Regions from separate parts of the Kitasatospora sp. NPDC032757 genome, predicted to be linked through region 1. Evidence: riboswitches for the same ligand, from Rfam matches in the RefSeq annotation. Region 1 holds a riboswitch; each other region holds the start of a gene.
The links. A riboswitch is a leader RNA that binds a small molecule or an ion and turns the genes downstream of it on or off. The one in region 1 is predicted to bind cyclic di-AMP.
Positions count from the first base shown of each region.

Region 2: linked by a shared signal. The riboswitch ahead of ACZ5WK_RS29165 (M23 family metallopeptidase) and the one ahead of ACZ5WK_RS16235 (transglycosylase family protein) in region 1 are both predicted to bind cyclic di-AMP.
Region 3: linked by a shared signal. The riboswitch ahead of ACZ5WK_RS06685 (C40 family peptidase) and the one ahead of ACZ5WK_RS16235 (transglycosylase family protein) in region 1 are both predicted to bind cyclic di-AMP.

Region 1 is NZ_JBVINN010000012.1:2,993-8,960, forward strand. It holds gene ACZ5WK_RS16220 (DUF501 domain-containing protein) at 1-639, opposite strand, end outside; gene ACZ5WK_RS16225 (FtsB family cell division protein) at 629-1,114, opposite strand; gene eno (phosphopyruvate hydratase) at 1,258-2,544, opposite strand; gene ACZ5WK_RS16235 (transglycosylase family protein) at 2,792-3,694, opposite strand; cyclic di-AMP (ydaO/yuaA leader) riboswitch at 3,700-3,867, opposite strand; gene ACZ5WK_RS16240 (cytochrome P450 family protein) at 4,142-5,419, opposite strand; gene ACZ5WK_RS16245 (SDR family NAD(P)-dependent oxidoreductase) at 5,742-5,968, shown strand, end outside.
Region 2 is NZ_JBVINN010000033.1:62,177-68,144, reverse strand. It holds gene purB (adenylosuccinate lyase) at 1-146, shown strand, start outside; gene ACZ5WK_RS29170 (MFS transporter) at 205-1,743, opposite strand; cyclic di-AMP (ydaO/yuaA leader) riboswitch at 2,055-2,214, shown strand; gene ACZ5WK_RS29165 (M23 family metallopeptidase) at 2,218-3,285, shown strand; gene ACZ5WK_RS29160 (DUF2470 domain-containing protein) at 3,675-4,394, opposite strand; gene ACZ5WK_RS29155 (MFS transporter) at 4,590-5,849, shown strand.
Region 3 is NZ_JBVINN010000003.1:250,580-256,547, reverse strand. It holds gene ACZ5WK_RS06690 (C40 family peptidase) at 64-1,128, opposite strand; gene ACZ5WK_RS06685 (C40 family peptidase) at 1,354-2,493, opposite strand; cyclic di-AMP (ydaO/yuaA leader) riboswitch at 2,504-2,658, opposite strand; gene ACZ5WK_RS06680 (C40 family peptidase) at 2,983-4,026, opposite strand; gene ACZ5WK_RS06675 (NYN domain-containing protein) at 4,237-5,658, opposite strand; gene ACZ5WK_RS06670 (hypothetical protein) at 5,914-5,968, opposite strand, start outside.

The DNA.
Region 1 (5,968 bases):
CTCCTCGGTGCCCTCGGCCGCGGCCTGCTTCTTGGCGGCGCGCTCGGCGGCCTTCTGCTGCTTGGCGGCGATCACCGCCGCGTGGTCCTGCTCCTTGGCCCGGTTGCGCGCGACCCGCTCACCCGCGGCCTCGACCTCGGCGGCGGAGACGCACGGGCCCTTGGCCCACCAGTCCTCCAGCATGCCGATAGCCTCGTCGCCGAGCGGGTTGACGCCCTCGCCGGCCGCCAGCGAGTGGCCGACCAGCACGTGCAGGCACTTCACCCGGTCCGGCATCCCGCCGGCGCTCGGGAAGCCCTCCAGCACCTCGATGGCGTCACGGCGGGCGATGTAGTCCTCGTGGGCCTTCTGGTAGGCGGCGGCCAGCTCCGGATCCTCGGCGAGCCGGGCGGTCTGGTCCTTCATCACGCCGTCCGCCTCCAGGGTGCCGATCAGCGAGGCGGCCTTGGGGCAGGTCAGGTAGTAGAGGGTCGGGAACGGCGTGCCGTCCGCGAGCCGGGGGGCCGTCTCCACGACGTCCGGGTTGCCGCAGGGGCAGCGGTGCGCCACGCCGCGCAGACCGCGCGGGACCCGGCCGAGCTGGGCGGCGATGGCCGCGACGTCGGCGTCGGAGACGGAGGGGTGGTTCTCAGTGGTCATGAGGGGAGCTGACTCCAGCGGGGGGCAGGGGTGTCTGCGGAGGGAGGGGAGAGGGCGGGGCGAGGGCGGCGGTGTCGGCGGCGTCCACCGAGTCCCAGACGCTGGCGTACCAGGGCTTGGCGGCCTTCGCGGGAGCGGCGGCCTCACCGTCGGACGGGGCGGGTGAGGACACGGAGGACTTGGCGGCGCCCTGGCCGGCCGGGTCCACCGCGATGTACGGGGTCTCCCCCGGCATCGCGTAGTGCAGCCGCGAACGGGCCTGCGCCTTGACGTACTCCGGGTCCTGCCAGCGGGCCTTCTCCCGGCGCAGCTGCTCGACCTGCTGCCGGGCGTGCTCGGCCTTCGCCCGTTGGGCGGAGATCTCGGAGCGCTGGGAGATGAACTGCCGGGTCGGGTAGGCCAGGATCGCCACCAGCGAGCAGAGCACCAGGACGAGGACGGTCGCCCGGCTCGTGAAGCGAGGCCGGGCCGCCAAGCCCGGGATCCTCCAGCCTGCCATCTCCCGTATCCCCTCCTGGTCGCGCCGGTGCCCCGCCGTCCACCCTACGGGGTGAACGGCGGGGCACCGGTCAGGCTTGCACGGGCGGGCGCGGTCGGCCCTCGTGCCTACCGCGTCGATTACTCCGCGGAGCGGAAGCGCGGGAAGGCGCCGCGGCCGGCGTACTCGGCGGCGTCGTCGAGGATCTCCTCGATGCGCAGCAGCTGGTTGTACTTGGCGACGCGCTCGGAGCGGGCCGGGGCACCGGTCTTGATCTGGCCGCAGTTGGTGGCGACGGCCAGGTCGGCGATGGTGACGTCCTCGGTCTCGCCGGAACGGTGCGACATCATGCAGCGGTAGCCGTTGCGCTGGGCCAGCTCGACGGCGTCCAGGGTCTCGGTCAGCGAACCGATCTGGTTCACCTTGACCAGCAGCGCGTTGGCGGTGCCGGTCTCGATGCCCTTGGCCAGGCGGGCCGGGTTGGTGACGAACAGGTCGTCGCCGACCAGCTGGACCTTGTCGCCCAGCTTGACGGTCATGGCCTTCCAGCCGTCCCAGTCCGACTCGTCCAGCGGATCCTCGATGGAGACCAGCGGGTACGAGGCGACCAGCTCGGCGTAGTACTCGATGAGCTCGGCGGAGGTGAGCGCCTTGCCCTCGAACTGGTAGGCACCGTCCTTGTAGAACTCGGAGGCGGCGACGTCCAGCGCCAGCGCGATGTCGCGGCCGGGCACGTAGCCCGCCTTCTGGATGGCCTCGGTGATGAGGTCCAGGGCCTCGCGGTTGCTGTCCAGGTTCGGCGCGAAGCCGCCCTCGTCGCCGAGGCCGGTGGAGAGGCCGCGCTCCTTCAGGACGCCCTTGAGGGTGTGGTAGACCTCGACGCCCCAGCGGACGGCCTCGGAGAAGGACTCCGCGCCGATCGGGGCGATCATGAACTCCTGGATGTCGACGTTGGAGTCCGCGTGCGAGCCGCCGTTGAGGATGTTCATCATCGGGACGGGCAGCACGTGCGCGTTCGGGCCGCCCAGGTAGCGGAACAGCGGCAGGTCGCTGGCCTCGGAGGCGGCGTGCGCGACGGCCAGCGAGACGCCCAGGATGGCGTTGGCGCCGAGCGAGGACTTGTCCGGGGTGGCGTCCAGGTCGAGCATGGCCTGGTCGATCAGGCGCTGCTCGGTGGCGTCGTAGCCGACCAGCTCCGGGCCGATCTGCTCGATGACGGCCAGGACGGCCTTCTCGACGCCCTTGCCGAAGTAGCGGTTCTTGTCACCGTCGCGCAGCTCCAGGGCCTCGAAGGCACCGGTGGAGGCACCGGACGGGACAGCGGCACGACCGGTGCTGCCGTCGTCGAGGCCGACCTCGACCTCGACCGTGGGGTTGCCACGCGAGTCGAGAATCTCACGGGCTACGACGACATCGATGGACGGCACGAGGCATCTCCTAGCGGAAGCAGGTTCGCCCGACGATGGGCGCTGTCGGGCGAACGATTGCGGAGTCGTTACGACCAGAGCCTAACCGCACGGGCTCTCGGGGCCACGCTGACCTCGGTCCCGTCTCAGCGTGTGGCCCTGCTACCCCCCGGTAGTTCACCTGGTTGCCCCACGGAAGGCAACCAGATGCGGACGAAGGGGGTCGAATCCGGCCCCCTTCGTCGAATCACCGTGAAGACGGGGCCGCTCAGCCGAGGTTGAGCACCTGGCCGGGCAGGATCAGGTTCGGGTCGGAGCCGACGGTGCCGCGGTTGCCGTCGTACAGCGACTCCCAGCCGCCGGAGACGCCCTGGGTGGCGGCGATGCCGGCCAGCGTGTCGCCGGACTGGACGGTGTAGCCGTGGCCGGCGTACTGCTGGGCGGCCGGGGCACTCGGCGCGACCAGGGCGCTCTGGGCGACCGGCGTGCTCTGGGCGGCACGGGTGTCCTGGCTCGCGGCCTGACCGGCGTACTGCTGATAGACGCTCGGGTGGCTGGTCCAGTACCAGGCGCCGTTGTTCTGGTACCAGTACACCTTCGCCTCGGCGTCCCAGCCGGCCTGGCCGGAGAAGCCCGGGGCCTGGGTCTCCTGGTGCGCGTACGGCTGGGTCTGCTGCTGGGCGTGCGACTGGGCGGCGGGCTTCTGGGCCGGCTTCTGGGCGGGCTTCGGCTGGGCCGGCTTCGGCGCGGCGGGCGCGGCATCCGTGGAGGTGTCGACCGAGGCCGGTGCACCGCCCTTGCTCAGGCCGGCCTTCTGCGAGCAGACCGGCCAGGCCCCCGGGCCCTGCGAGGCGAGCACCTTCTCGGCGACCGAGATCTGCTGGGCCTTGCTGGCCTGGTGGGCCTGCGGCGCGTACGAGGTGCCGCCGTACGCCTTCCACGTGCCGGAGGTGAACTGCAGACCGCCGTAGAAGCCGTTGCCCGTGTTGATGCTCCAGTTGCCGCCACTCTCGCACTGGGCCACGGAGTCCCAGGTCGAGGCGGGGGCAGCCGCGGCGCCGGTGGCGGTGAGGATCGGCATCGCGAGTCCGACGCCGGCCACACCTGCGACGGCGATGGCCTTCTCGGCCTGGGTACGACGACGGTGACGGCCAGTTCCAACGAACAGCATGAAGTGGTCCCTCTCCGCACGCCTGCGAGGTGAGCTGTCGGGTTCGGACCGGGAGGTGGCCCGGCCGCGTCGCACGGACTTTCTGCCCGCGCGAGCGGCTTCACCCCAAGCCGTGGAGGACGGCAACAAACCTGGTTCCCCCGCCCCTGCCCAGGGTCTGGTCGGTTTCCCGTGACACGGCGGGCAGGATTCGGCGTCCCGCGCACGAGGTCCGCAGCTGCGAACTCCACGGAGGGTAGACAGATCCTCTTACCAATCACAAGCTCATATCGCCGATATCACACAGAAATTACGGTGCGTGATCGATCGTCCACCAACGGAGGCGATATGTCCGGGTTGATGATGGTTCAACCCCCCTGTCGCGGCGTGTCGGAGACGTCTCGTCAGAGTGTCGGATCCTCAGACCGTGACGCTCACGTACCTGACGGCAGGTCCGCGGAGGGTTTGTCAGCTTGCGACGGACTTCTTCTCCGGACTGAATTCGACCGGAAGCTCACGGAGGCCACGCATGATCAGACCGCCCCGCCAGCGCAGATTCTCCGGGCTTTCGGCCAGACGCAGATCGGGCAACCGGGTGAGCAGGGTGGCCAGCGCCGCCCGGCCCTCCAGCCGGGCCAGCGGGGCCCCGATGCAGTAGTGGATGCCGTGCCCGAAGCCCAGGTGCGGGTTGTCCGTCCGGGCCAGGTCGAGGGTGTTCTCGTCGGCGAACCGCGCCGGGTCCCGGTCCGCCGCCGCGAGCACCACCAGCACCGGGTCGCCGACCGGGATCTCCACCCCGCCGATGGTCAGCGGGCTGGTCGCGAACCGCCAGGTGGCCAGCTCCACCGGCCCGTCGTAGCGCAGGAGTTCCTCGATCCCGGTCTCCAGCAGGGCGCTCTCGCCGCGGGCGACGGAGTCCTGCAACAGCGCCCGCTGCTCCGGGTTGCGCAGCAGCGCGTAGGTGCCGTTGCCGATCAGGTTGACGGTCGTCTCGAAGCCGGCGAAGAGGAGGATGAAGGCCATCGCCGCGGCCTCGTTCTCGGTGAGGTGCTCGCCGTGGTCGCTGGCCCTGATCAGACCGGAGATCAGGTCGTCGCCGAGGTCCGCCCGCTTGCGGTGGATCAGCTCCGCCAGGTACGCGCGAATCCGCTTGACCGCCCGCCCCACACCGCCGCGCTGGCCCCCTCCCTGGCCCGGCCTGGTGTGGCGCACCATCATGCCCGCCCAGTCCCGGAAGTCGTCCTGGTCCTCGGCCGGCACCCCGAGCAGGTCGCAGATCGCGTAGATGGGGAGGGGGAAGGCGAACTCGTGGATCAGGTCGGCGCTGCCGCGCTCCGCGAAACCGTCGATCAGCCGGTCGGTGAGCTGCTGCACCCGGGGCTCGAACTCGGCCACCCGGCGGGGCGTGAAGGCCTTCGACACCAGGCGCCGCAGCCGGGTGTGGTCCGGCGGGTCGATGTTCAGCAGGTGGGTCATCAGGTCGGCCTGACGTTCGCCCGGGATGCCGACCCTGCCGGTGCGGTGGGCCTGCTCGCTGTGGTGGACCGGGTTCTTGGAGAGCCGGCTGTCGGCGAGCGCCTGCCGGGCGTCCGCGTACCTGGTCACCAGCCAGGCCTCCACCCCGCTCGGCAGGGTGGTGCGGTGCACCGGCTCGTGCTCCCGCAGCCACGCGTACGCCGGGTACGGGTCGGCGGCGAAGTCCCAGGTGAAGAGCGGCGGGCGGGCGGAATCGGGCTGAACTGGCATGCCTCGACGGTATCCGGTGGGGATCGGCGCGGTTCCCTGCCGGGCCGGTCGGCCGGCGGGGCCGCCGTTCCCCTGCCGGGCCGTTCGGCCGGCGGGCCCGCAGGGAACGTGTCGGCCGTCGGGCGCGGCGGGGTCGGTTCCCGGCCCGCGCTCGGCGGGTTCGGTTCCCGGCCCGCGCTCGGCGGGTTCTCGGGCGTGGCAGGCGTGAGCCTGGTCACCTGAGGGGTAATCCCTGTTGCGGAGGGTCAGGACAAGCCTACGATCCTCCGCAAAGCAACACGTGGGCGCCGGTGCGGAGCCGCCCACCAGGGAGGAGCGCACCATGCGGGTCACCGGGGCAGTCGTGGTCATCGCCGTACTCGACGGCGGGTCGGGTGCCGACCTCGCACGCCGCTTCACCGCCGCCGGCGCCGTCGGCGTGCTCGTCGCCGACCAGCGGGAGGGCATCGCCGAGGACCTCGCCGCCGAGCTCGACCGGCCGGGCTGCCCGGTCGTCGGCGTCTGCGGCGACATCCGCCGGCCCAGCGACGTCGCCGCCCTGGTCGACAC
Region 2 (5,968 bases), on a different contig from region 1:
GGGCCGCGCTGGATGCGCTGCTGGCCGACCGGCTCTCCTTCACCGGCGCTGCTGGTGCACAGGTCGCCGAGGTCGTCCGCCAGGTCGAGGCCGTTGCGGCCACCTACCCGGAGGCCGCCAAGTACGCGCCCGGCGACATCCTCTGACGGTTTATCAGACGATTTCCCTGACGATTTCCCAGACGTACGAGGGCTCCGCCACCGGTCAGGTGGCGGGGCCCTCGGGCGTTTCGGGGGCCCGCGGGGCGTCCGCCCCGGCGGCGAGGTGGCCCGGGTCGAGCGGCGGGGCGTTGGTGGCGCAGGAGTAGTGGCAGTCCGGCTCGGCCACCGGGTGGTCCTCGCCGGCCAGGACGTTGCCCCGGACGGTCGTGAACGCGGTGAGCCCGCCCGTGACCAGCAGCCCGGCGCAGATCAGCATCGCCGTCCGGAAGGCGGAGTCCACGGAGGAGGGCACCTGGTAGGCGTCGCCGCTGAGCCCGGCCAGTGCGGGCAGCGCGGCGACCGCGAGCAGGCCGGCCGCGCGGGCGGCGGCGTTGTTGACGCCGCTGGCGATGCCCGCGTGCCGGACCTCCACCGCCGCCAGCACGGTCGCGGTCAGCGGTGCCACCAGCAGCACCATCCCGCAGCCCATCACGGTGACGGCCGGCAGCACGTCCGTCCAGTACGAGGCCCCCGGGCCGATCCGCAGCATCAGCATCACGCCGGCCGCGCAGATCAGCGGGCCCACGGTGAGCGGCACCCGTGGGCCGATCCGCTTGCCCAGCCGGCCGGCCCGGGCGGAGAGCGCCAGCATCAGCACGGTGATCGGCACCAGGGCCAGCCCGGAGACGAGCGGCGAGAAGCCCGAGACGATCTGCAACTGCACGACCAGCAGGAAGAACACCCCGCTGAAGGCGGCGTAGACGCAGAGGGTGACCAGGTTCACCGCGGTGAACAGCCGGGAGGAGAAGAGGCCGAGCGGCAGCATCGGCTCCGGGGTGCGGCGCTCGACCACGACGAAGGCCGCGCCCAGCAGCAGCCCGGCCGCGCCGGTCAGCCAGACCCCGGGGGTCAGCCCGTCGCCGGCCGCGGTCAGGGCGTAGGTGACGGAGCCGAGCGCCAGCGCGGCCAGCGCCGCGCCGAGCACGTCGAACCGGCCGGTCGCGCTCTCGTCCCGGCTCTCCGGCACGTGCCGGGACGCCACGGCCACGACCACCGCGGCCAGCGGAATGTTCAGCAGGAAGATCCACCGCCAGCCGGGGCCGTCCACCAGCCAGCCGCCGACGAAGGGGCCGACCGCGGCCGACACCCCGCCCAGGCCCGACCAGAGGCCGACCGCCGTCGAGCGGTCGTCCGGGTGGTAGACGGCCTGAAGCATCGCCAGCGAGCCGGGCGTGAGCAGCGCCCCGCCGATGCCCTGGACCGCGCGGGCGGCGATCAGCACCTCGATGGTGGGCGCGGCGGCGCAGGCCGCCGAGGCGACGGCGAACCAGATGACGCCGAGCAGGAAGATCCGGCGCCGGCCGTAGCGGTCCCCGAGCGCGCCGCCGAGCAGGATCAGCCCGGCCAGGGTGAGCAGATAGGCGTTCAGAGTCCACTGCAGTGCGGCGAGCGGGGCCCCGAGATCGGTGCCGATCCGGGGCAGGGCGACGTTCACGACCGTGCCGTCGAGCATCGCCATGCTGGAGCCGAGCACCGTCGCCAGTAGTACCCAGCGGCCCTGCGCGGTGCCCAGGCGCAGGGTGCCGGCCTCGGAGTTGGTCACGGCCCGATCGTCCGCCCCGGGGGGCCGACGTGACAAGGGTCACCGGGGGTGTGTCGGTGAATGGCTTTCCGTAGGTGATCGCATGCGGACGGACACCGAAATCGGCGGAGCGTCGTGGATCAGTGGCGCGCGGTGAATCGATTGTGCACGTACTGTGCAGCCGATCATTCGGAGTGTCACCGTCATCCCGACTTTTGTTGCCCGTTCAAGAGATCGACATTGCTTCACCCGATCGGATGGGCTTTAGTTCAGCGACCGCCCGGCGTTGGCCCGGGTGGCCACCGGGTGGAACGCCTAGTCCTGCCGCTGCCCGGTGGTACGAACTGAACTCTGTACGGCAGGAGCGGGGGACCCAAAGGTAAGTCGCCGGACCGGAATTCACGGTCCGGCTTGGGGTGAAGCCGCGCATGCGGCCGGGCAACTCCAGCCCGAACCCGACAGCTCACCTCGCAGGCGTCGGAGAGGAAATTCCCCATGCCCGCACAGGCTCGTCGTATCGCCCTGCCCCGCGCCGCCCGCATCGGTATCGCCACCGCCGTCACCGGCGCCGCGTTCGCCCTTCCGCTGGTGACCACGATCAGCGCCCAGGCCCACACCGCCCCGGCCGCGAAGCCCGCGCAGACCAGCACCTGGACCGGCGCCACCAGCGTCGACGCCGCTCCGGCCGCCGCTGCTCCGGCCGCCGCCGCTCCGGCTGCCGCCGAGGCCGCCAAGCCGGCCGCCGCCCCGGTCGAGGAGAGCTACAAGGTCGTCGGCGGGGACACCCTGTCGAAGATCGCCAACGCCAAGCACGTCGACGGTGGCTGGCAGGCGCTGTACGACCACAACCGCTCGGTCGTCGGCTCCAACCCGAACCTGATCTTCCCGGGCCAGAAGCTCGCGCTGGGCGCCAAGGCCGCCGCCGCTCCGGCCGCCGCCGAGGCCGCCAAGCCGGCCGCCCCCGCCAAGCCCGCCTCGCAGGACTCGGCGAAGCCGGCCGCCCACGCCGCCGCCCCGAAGCCGGTCCAGGCCGCCAAGCCCGCGCAGGCCCCGGCCGTCAAGCCCGCGCAGGCCCCGGCCGTCAAGCCGGCGCCCGCCGCCGCCAAGCCGGCCGCCCCGGCCACCACCCCGGCCCCGGCCGCGGTGGCCAGCACCTCCGGCTACGTCGCCCCCGTCGCCAACCCGAAGCTCGGCACCGCCTACGGCGTGGCCGGCTCGATGTGGGCCTCCGGCCACCACACCGGTGCCGACTTCGTCGCCTCCACCGGCACCCCGCTGCGCGCCATCGCGGCCGGCACCGTGGTGAAGGCCGGCAACGGCGGCGCCTACGGCAACGAGGTCGAGATCAAGCTCGCCGACGGCAAGTACGCCCAGTACGCGCACCTGTCCTCGATCGGCGTGAAGATCGGTCAGACCGTCACCGCCGGCCAGCAGATCGGCCTCTCCGGTGCGACCGGCAACGTGACCGGCCCGCACCTGCACTTCGAGATCCGCACCGGCTCGGAGTACGGCTCGGACATCGACCCGATCGCCTACCTGCGGGCGCACGGCGTCTCCATCTGACCTTCGGGCAGAGACCACCGCAGGGTGCGGGGCGTACGACCTCCCGGGATGGTCATGTCGGGTGACCGCTCGACCGGGTGATCGCCGCACCACCGGCGGAACAACGGGCGCGGGACACGCCCAGGCCGGCCCGGCTCGCGAAGCTACTTCGCGGGCCGGGCCGGCCGTTGTCGTTTTCCGGGGAGCTTCCTCGACCGATGCTCGACCCGGTTCACGCCGCCTCGCTCGGGTCTCGCCGCTCGGTTCTCGACCGGGTTCTCGACGCGCTTCACGCCCCGGTTCTCGGCCGGGGGGCGGTCCGGTGGCGTTCGGTGGCGGGTCCGGCTTCCGGCCCGGTGCCGGGGGCCCGGGTCGGCCCGTACGCCGGTTCGCGATGCCCGCCCGCCCGGTCAGAACCGGTGGGCGGGCAGTCCGCTGTGGGCGGCGGTCAGCAGCTGGTGCACCCGGTGGCCGAACTCGTCGGCGTCGCGGGCCGGTTCGGGGAAGACCAGGCGGACGTCGCGGTGGCCGTGCGGGTGGTCGAGGCGGAGCACCAGGCCGTACCGGTCGAGCGCGAGGGGGCGGATCTCCGGGCGGCCGGCGAGGAGTCGGGGGTCGATCAGCCGGGTGAGCACGGCGAGCGCGTCGCGGTGGTCGTCGGCGAGGTGGGTGAGCAGGCCGGCCTCGTACGGGGCGAGCGGGTCGGGCGCGGCGAGGGCGAGATTGGCGCCGGTGAGCGCACTGGTGCCGTACGGGGTGGCGAGGACGGCGTGGGCGACGTCCAGGCGGAGGTGGACGCTGATGCCGTCGTCGGCGAGGTGGGCGAGGTGGAGCCGGCCGGCGAGGGTGAGGCGGCCGCGGACCCGGTCGCGCACGGCGACCGGGGCGACATCGGTGAGGTCCAGGACGACGGCGAGACCGTCCGGTTCGCGGGTCACGGCGAGGGTGAGCGGCGAGTCGAGCGGTGCGCTCAGGCGCAGCCGGGAGCCGTGCACCGCGACCGGGGTGTCGAGGTCGTGATGCTCGCCGCAGGCGCGGACCACCACCGAGGAGGTGGCGCCGAGCAGGCTGCAGACCCGTTCGGCGGCGGTGGGCTCGGACACCTCGACGTCGGTGGGGCTGGGGCTCATGACGACCTCCGGATGAGTTAGGTAAGCCTAACCTAATGAGTTTGCCGGACGGGGGCAAGATGGCCGGGGCGACTGTGGGTTGAATGTGCATGCGGGTATAGGCCGCGCTTGCAAGTATCAGGCGAGCGGTCGTATTGTCGACGCTGGTAGTTGCACGCACAACGTTCTCTGTCTGCTCCGGAAAGCGGTTCCCTCATGCCCCTCGCGCTCCTGGCGCTGGCGATCAGTGCCTTCGGCATCGGTACCACCGAGTTCGTGATCATGGGCCTGCTGCCCGAGGTCGCCGGCGACTTCTCGGTCTCCATCCCCACCGCCGGCCTGCTCATCTCCGGCTACGCGCTCGGCGTGGTGGTCGGCGGGCCGCTGCTCACCGTCCTCGGCACGCGCATTCCCCGCAAGGGGATGCTGCTGATGCTGATGGGCCTGTTCATCGCCGGCAACCTGGTCTCCGCCGTCGCCCCCGCCTTCGGGCTGCTGCTCGTCGGCCGGGTGCTCGCGGCCTTCGCGCACGGCGCCTTCTTCGGCATCGGTTCGGTGGTCGCCGCCGACCTGGTCGCCCCGCACAAGCGGGCCGGCGCCATCGCCCTGATGTTCACCGGGCTCACCGCCGCCAACGTGCTCGGCGTCCCGATGGGCACCCTTCTCGGCCAGCACTTCGGCTGGCGCTCCACCTTCTACGTCGTCGCGGCGCTCGGTGTGATCGGCTTCACCGGGATCGCCGCGCTGGTGCCCGTCCAGCCACGCGCCGCGGACACCCGGCTCGGCCCCGAGCTGGCCGTCTTCCGCAAGCCGCAGATCTGGCTCGCGCTCGGCATGACGGTGCTCGGCTGGGGTGGCATCTTCGCGATGTTCACCTACATCACGCCGATGATGACCGAGATGGCGGGCTTCGCCGACTCCAGCGTCACCTGGCTGCTCTTCCTGTTCGGCGTCGGCCTCTTCGTCGGCAACCTGCTCGGCGGCTGGTTCGCCGACCGCGCACTGATGCGCAGCCTGTACGTGATCCTCGCGGTGCTGGCGGTGCTGCTCTTCGCCTTCACCTTCGCCGCGCACAGCAAAGTGGGCGCGATCGCGGCCATCCCGCTGATCGGGGTCTTCGGCTTCGCGACCGTCGCGCCGTTGCAGAAGCGGGTGATGGACCAGGCCGCGGGCGCGCCCACGCTGGCCTCGGCCGCCAACATCGCGGCCTTCAACCTGGGCAACGCGCTCGCCGCCTGGCTCGGCGGGCTGGTGATCTCGGCCGGGCTCGGCTACGACGCGCCGAACTGGGTGGGCGGACTGATGGCCGCCCTCGCCCTGGGCATCGCGCTGTTCTCCGGTGCGCTGGAGCGCAGGGCCGGCGGCCGCGGCGGGGCCGGCGGCGTGGACACCGGCGGCGTCGGTCTCGGCGTTGGTGGCAAGGTCGTGGCGCGCGGGGGCACGGCGGCCGAGGAGACGGTCACCGCGGGGCGGTGATCCGGTGCGTGGTAGCACGGCGTGGGGTGGCCCGTGAGCGCTGACCCGTGGCCCGGGTGACCCGTGACCCGTGACCGGGTGGTCCGGTGAGGGGTGCTCCGGTGGGTGGTGCGGAAGGG
Region 3 (5,968 bases), on a different contig from region 1:
GCCGGGACAGCGTGCAGCGGCGTGCCCCGGCGGCGGTGGAGGAAGGTCTCGGCCCGGACCGGCTCAGAGCCGGATCACCCCCGCGACGGGCATCGCGTTGACGCTCTCGTACCGGACCTTGGCACCCGGGTACGGGGCATGCACGATCACCCCGCCGCCGGCGTACATGCCGACGTGGTGCATGTCCCGGTAGAAGATCACCAGGTCTCCCGGTCGCGCGTCGGAGATGCTGACCCGCTGACCGGCGTACGCCTGGGCCTGCGAGGTGCGCGGCAGGGTCACTCCGGCCTGCCGCCAGCTCCAGTACATCAGACCGGAACAGTCGAACGCGCGGGGCCCGGTGGATCCGTACACATAGGGCGAGCCGATCATCTTCACGGCGGCGGCCAGCGCGGCGGCGCCGCGTTCGGAGGCGGGCGGGGCGGTGCCCAGGTCGAGCCGGTCGGTGCCGCGGGTGGCGCGCTGCTCGGCCTCGCGGGCGTCCTGCGCGGCCATCCGGGCCCGTTCGCCGGCGCCCAGGCTGTTGAGCAGCTTCTGCGCCTCGGCCAGCCGCTGCTGGATCTGCTGTTTGCTGTCGGCCAGGATGCGGCGGGTCTGGTCCAGCTCGGAGAGCTTGGCGGAGGTCTCGGCACGGCGCTGGTCGAGCCGGCGCTGACGGGCCACCACCTCGTGCAGCGTCTCGTTCTGCCGCTCGGCCGCCTGGTCCAGACTGCGGGCCCGGGAGAGGTAGCCCTCGGGGTCGGTGGAGAGCATCAGCTGGACGGTCTGCGCCATGCCGCCGCCGCGGTACTCGGCGCCGGCCACGGTGGCGAGGTCGCCGCGCAGCTGGTTGAGCTCGTCCTGGGCGACGGCGACCTGCTGCTGGAGGGTGCCGGTCTCGTGCTGGAACCGCTGCTGGGCGTCGAGCGCCGCGTTGTGCTTCTCCGAGGCCTGCTCGGCCTCGTCGTAGAGCTGCTCGACCTGCGCCTTGATGTCCTTGCGGCTGGAGGGCGTGTCCGGCGAGCCCGGCGCGGCCTGGGCGGTGCCGCCACCGGCCAGGCCGAGCACGGTGGTGGCCGCCGCTGTCAGCACCAGCGCACGGGCGAGCGCGTGCGCTCCTGACAGCGGGGAACGGCGGTGCACGGCCATGCGACGGTGGCTCCAATCCTGCGGCCCGGCCCCGCCGCCGCACCGGGGGCGGGCGGCTCGTGAGCGGGAGTCCGGTGGCAGACGTTAGCGAGTCCGGGCGATCGAGTCCAAACCCCTCCCAACCAGAATATTTGACCCTCAATCGGACATCTGCTCGAGCCGCCGGAAAAGCCGCAGGCCCGGCCTCCCACGAGGGGAGGCCGGGCCTGTCGGGGCCGATGCGGATCAGACGCGCACGATGGCGGAGATCGGCAGCATGGTGGCGGTCTCGTACCGGACCACCGCGCCGGGCTTCGGCGCGTGGATGACCTGCCCGCCGCCCACGTACAGGGCGACGTGGCTGGCGTCGGCACGGTAGATGATCAGGTCGCCGGGCTGGGCGTTGGCGATGTTGGTGCCGACGTTGGTCCCGTAACCGGCCTGCTGCTGCGAGGTACGCGGCAGCGAGACGCCCGCCTGCGCATAGGCCCAGCCGGTGAGGCCGGAGCAGTCGAAGGAGCTCGGGCCGGTGGCGCCGTAGACGTACGGCGAACCGAGCTTGCTCTCGGCGGCGGCGATCGCGGCGGCGGCGCGCGAGCCGTTGGCGGCCGGCGCGGCGGGCTTGGCGGCGGCCGGCGCCGAGGACGACGCACCGAGGTCGGTGCGGCTGTTGTCGCGGGAGGCGCGGTCGGCGTCGGCCTTGGCCTTCGCCTCGGCCTTGGCGGCGTCCGCCTTGGCCTTCGCCTCGGCGGCGGCCTTCTCCTCGGCCGCGCGCAGCGCCTGGCGCTCCTGCTCGGTCAGCGTGTTGAGCAGGTCCTGGGCCTTGGCCAGCTTGCCCTGGACCTCCTCCTTGGAGGCCTTCAGCTGCTGGGTGGTGGTCTCAAGCTCGCCGAGCTTGGCCTGGGCCTCGTTGCGGTCCTGGTCGAGCTTGCGCTGCTGCTCCTGGAGGTCCTTCAACGCACCGGACTGGGTGCTGCTGGCCTGGGTCAGCGCACCGGCCTGGTTCAGGAAGTTGTCCGGGCTGGACGAGAGCATCAGCTGGACGGTCGACGATATGCCGCCGTTGCGGTACTGCTCGCCGGCGATCTCGGCGAGGCCGCCCTGGGCCTCGGTCACCGAGGCCTGCTGACGGGCCACCTGGTCCTGGAGCTCGCCGACCTGCTTCTGCAGCTCCTGCTGCTTGGCCTGGGCACCGTTGTACTTCTCGGTCGCCTGCTCGGCCTGCTCGTTGAGCTGGTCGACCTGCTCCTTGACCTGGTCCTTGGTCGGCGTCGGGTCGGCGTGGGCGCCGGACTGCGCAGAGAGGGCGACGGCAGCGGCGGCGACACCGGTCAGGATCGAGACCCGGGCGCGGCCGGCAGGCTTGGGACGACGATGGGACGCCACGAAGGCGGACTCCTTCTTCCAACGCCCGCCTACCGGGTGAGCTGACGGGTTCGGGCCGGAAGCGTGCCCTACGACGCCTCACCGGCCGTTCCAGCGGCCGACCTGGCGCCGATTCACCCCGGAGGAACATGGTTCCCCGGCTCCGCTCCACAGCGCCCCCGACTGCTGGGCTCCCCGTCGGACCGGTCTGCGACCCGTCCCGCTGCTTCACGAACTCGGCGGTAAACCCCCGCCGCCACCCAGGCTGGGTGATCGACTGTGCGGTGGTTCGAGGCACGACCCTAGTAACAGAACCGTGATCCGTTCAAATCCTTGTCAGAAAAAAGACGGAAGAATACCCAAGTTCATTTGTGAATATGACCCGGTGTGACCAGCGCCGTACGCGGAGCTGATCATTTCTCACATACGACCGGGAACGCCGACGCCACCCCCGCTCGGAGGTGGCGCGGATCACAGGGCCGGATCCCGACCCCTGGGCGTGTCGGTCCGTCAGACCCGGCGGATGGTGTTGATCTTCATCGCGTCGGCCTTCATCACCTTCACCACGTCACCGGTGTGCGGCGCGTGCACCACCATGCCGTTGCCGATGTACATCGCGACATGGCTGCGGTCGTCGCGGTAGATGATCAGGTCGCCCGGCTGGGCCTCGGCCAGCGAGGGCACCCGCGAGCCGACGTTGCCCTGCGCCTGCGAGGTGCGCGGCAGCGAGACGCCGGCCTTCCCGTACGCCCAGACCATCAGGCCGGAGCAGTCGAAGGTGCTCGGGCCGGTGGCGCCCCAGATGTACGGCGAGCCCTGCTTGCTCATCGCGTTGGAGACGGCCGCCCCGGCGAGACCGGAGGCCTGCGGCAGGCTGCCGAGGTCGGCACGCTCGCTACCGCGCGAGGCCCGGTCGTCCTGCTGCTGGGCGGCCTTCAGCGCGGCCCGGTCCGCCGCACTCAGCGAGTTCAGCAGGTCCTGGGCCTCCTTCAGCTTCTTGTTGACCTCGGCCTTGGACTGGTTCAGGTCCTTGGTCGTGGTGTCCAGCGAGGCGAGGATCGCGGCGGCCTCGGTCTTCTGCTGGTCCAGCCGGCGCTGCTGGTCCTGGAGGCCCTTGAGCGCGTCGGCCTGGCTGGAGCTGGCCTGCTGCACGCTGGAGGCCTTGTCCAGGTAGCCGGACGGGTCGGAGGAGAGCATCAGCTGCACGGACGGGTCGATGCCACCGGTGCGGTACTGCTCACCGGCCACCGCGGCCAGCCCGCCCTGAAGCTGGGTCATCTGGTCCTGGCCGCGTGCCACCTGGTCCTGGAGCTGGTCGGCCTGCTTGCGGAGCTGGTCGGCCCGCTCCTTGGCGCCGTTGTACTTCTCGGTCGCCTGCTCGGCCTCCTCCTGGAGCTGGTCGATCTGCGCCTTCACGTCCTCCTTCTTGGGGGACGGGGTCGGCGCCGCGTGGGCGGCGACCTGGGCGGAGAGGGCGACCGCGGTCGCCGCGGCAGCGGTGAGCACGGAGACCCGCGCGCGGCTCGGCTGCTTGGGACGGCGGTGGGAGGCCAAGTGACCGGCTCCTTCTTTTTACGGACTCACCCAATCGAGTGAGAATCCGGAAAATAGGTTTGACGCCAGACCCTAGTGAAGATCCAGGCTTTGCGCCACTCCCCCGTTGGCGTGAACTCCGCCCCGCCGCCATGACTTCACGAGATCGCCACAGCACCGCAAGCCCGGCGCTGACCAGGCGTCACCCCGTCCGGCGGGGCCCGGGACAGCCTACGGCCGGGCCAGCCGGTTCAGCAGCAGCACCGAGGCGACAGGGCGCGCACCCGCCTTGCGCACGCCCTCCGCAACCTCCCGGTCGGTGGAGACCACGACCACCGGCCGGCCCTGGGGCTCGGCCCGCACCAGGCGTCTGATCAGCTCGTCCGCCGTCTCCCCGGTCCGGCTGAACCGCACCCGGACCCCGCGCGGCGGCGCCATGATCACCGGTACGTCCAGGTCCTGGCCGTCGAACACACAGGTGACCTCCGCCTGGGTGCGCTGCGCCAGCATCGCCAGCCCGCCCAGCAGCCGGATCCGCTGCTGCTCCAGCGGCAGCGCCGGATAGCCGGTCTTGGTCACGTTGTATCCGTCCACCACCAGATGGACCTGCGGGATCGCCAGCAGCTGGTCCAGCAGCGCCGGATCGTCCTCGGCCAGCCCGCGCCGGGCCACGTCGTGCGGCGAGGCCGCGCCCGGCACCACCGCCTCCACCAGGTCGGCCGGCCGGATCTGGGAGACCGGCAGGGCCAGCTCCCGCTGGAGGCCCTGCGCCGACTGCAGCACGGTGTCCAGCAGCAACCGCAGCCGCATGTCCTCGACGCTGCGCCCCTCACGGGCCGACCGGCGGCCCTGCTCGGCGGCGTTCTCCAGCTCGGAGATCCGGTGCCGCAGCCGGCGCGCCTCGTTCTCGGCCGCGCTGCGCTCGGCTCCCGACTGCGTCTTCAGCGCCTCCAGTTCGGCGCTGAGCCGGCGGGTCTCGGCCTGGGCCCGGCGGGTGTCGCTCTCCAGCGACCGCACCTTCCGGCGCAGCGAGTCGGCCTCCTTGCGGACGTCCTCGGACTCGGTCCGCTGCCGGTCCAGATCGGAGCGCGCCGCGGACCGCACCTCGGCCAGCTCCGCCTGCAGCTTCTCCACCAGCCGGGCCGCCTCGGCGGCCGCGCCCTCGGCGCCGGCCCGCTCCGCCTCCTCGCCGGCCTCGGACACCAGCCGGCTCCAGCCCGCCGAACGCACCAGGTAGGCGGCGGCCGCGACGTCCATCGGATCGGCGGCCCCGGGCACGCTGCCGGACTCCAGCGCCTTGACCAGATCGGGCTGGCCCAGCCGCAGCCGCTCCGCTATCCGCACCCGGAAGGCCGGCTCGGACTCCAGCGCGGCGGCCAGCGCGGTGGCCGCGTACTTGGCCCGCCGGGCCGGAGTGAACTTGGCGTACTGGCGCAGCGTCTGCGGCAGCTCGCCCGGCGGCAGCCCGCCGAGCGCGTCCGCGGCGAGGCCGACCACCCGGCGGCGCACGCCCTCGGGCAGCGGCCGGTCGAGCTTCTCGGGCGCCCGCTCGGCGGCGTTCTCGGCGGCCGTCCCCGCCGCCGTCCCGTCGGCGCGGCCTGCCGCCGGCTCGTCACCGCCGGACTCCTCGGCGCCGGCCGTCCCGTCCGACACCGGGTCTCCGGCCGGGGCGGGCGCGGACGGGGCTGCCTCGGCCGCGTCCGGCGCCTGCGCGTCCACAGCGGGCTGCCGCCCCTGCGGCCCGGCGGGCTCCTTCGCTGCGTCCACCACGTCCTCGGCTCCGATCCTGTTCCAGCGGCACGGCCAACGGCGGCCGCCCTCGTCCTCACGCTCCGTGCGCTCTGTCTGTATTGTCCCGTGCGGCGGGCGGCCGTGCCCCGCACCGCCGCCCTCCGCACGGGCCGGGCATCAACCCTGCTCGGCGGCCTCGGCAGCCTCGGCGTCCTCGGCCCCGGGGCGGGCC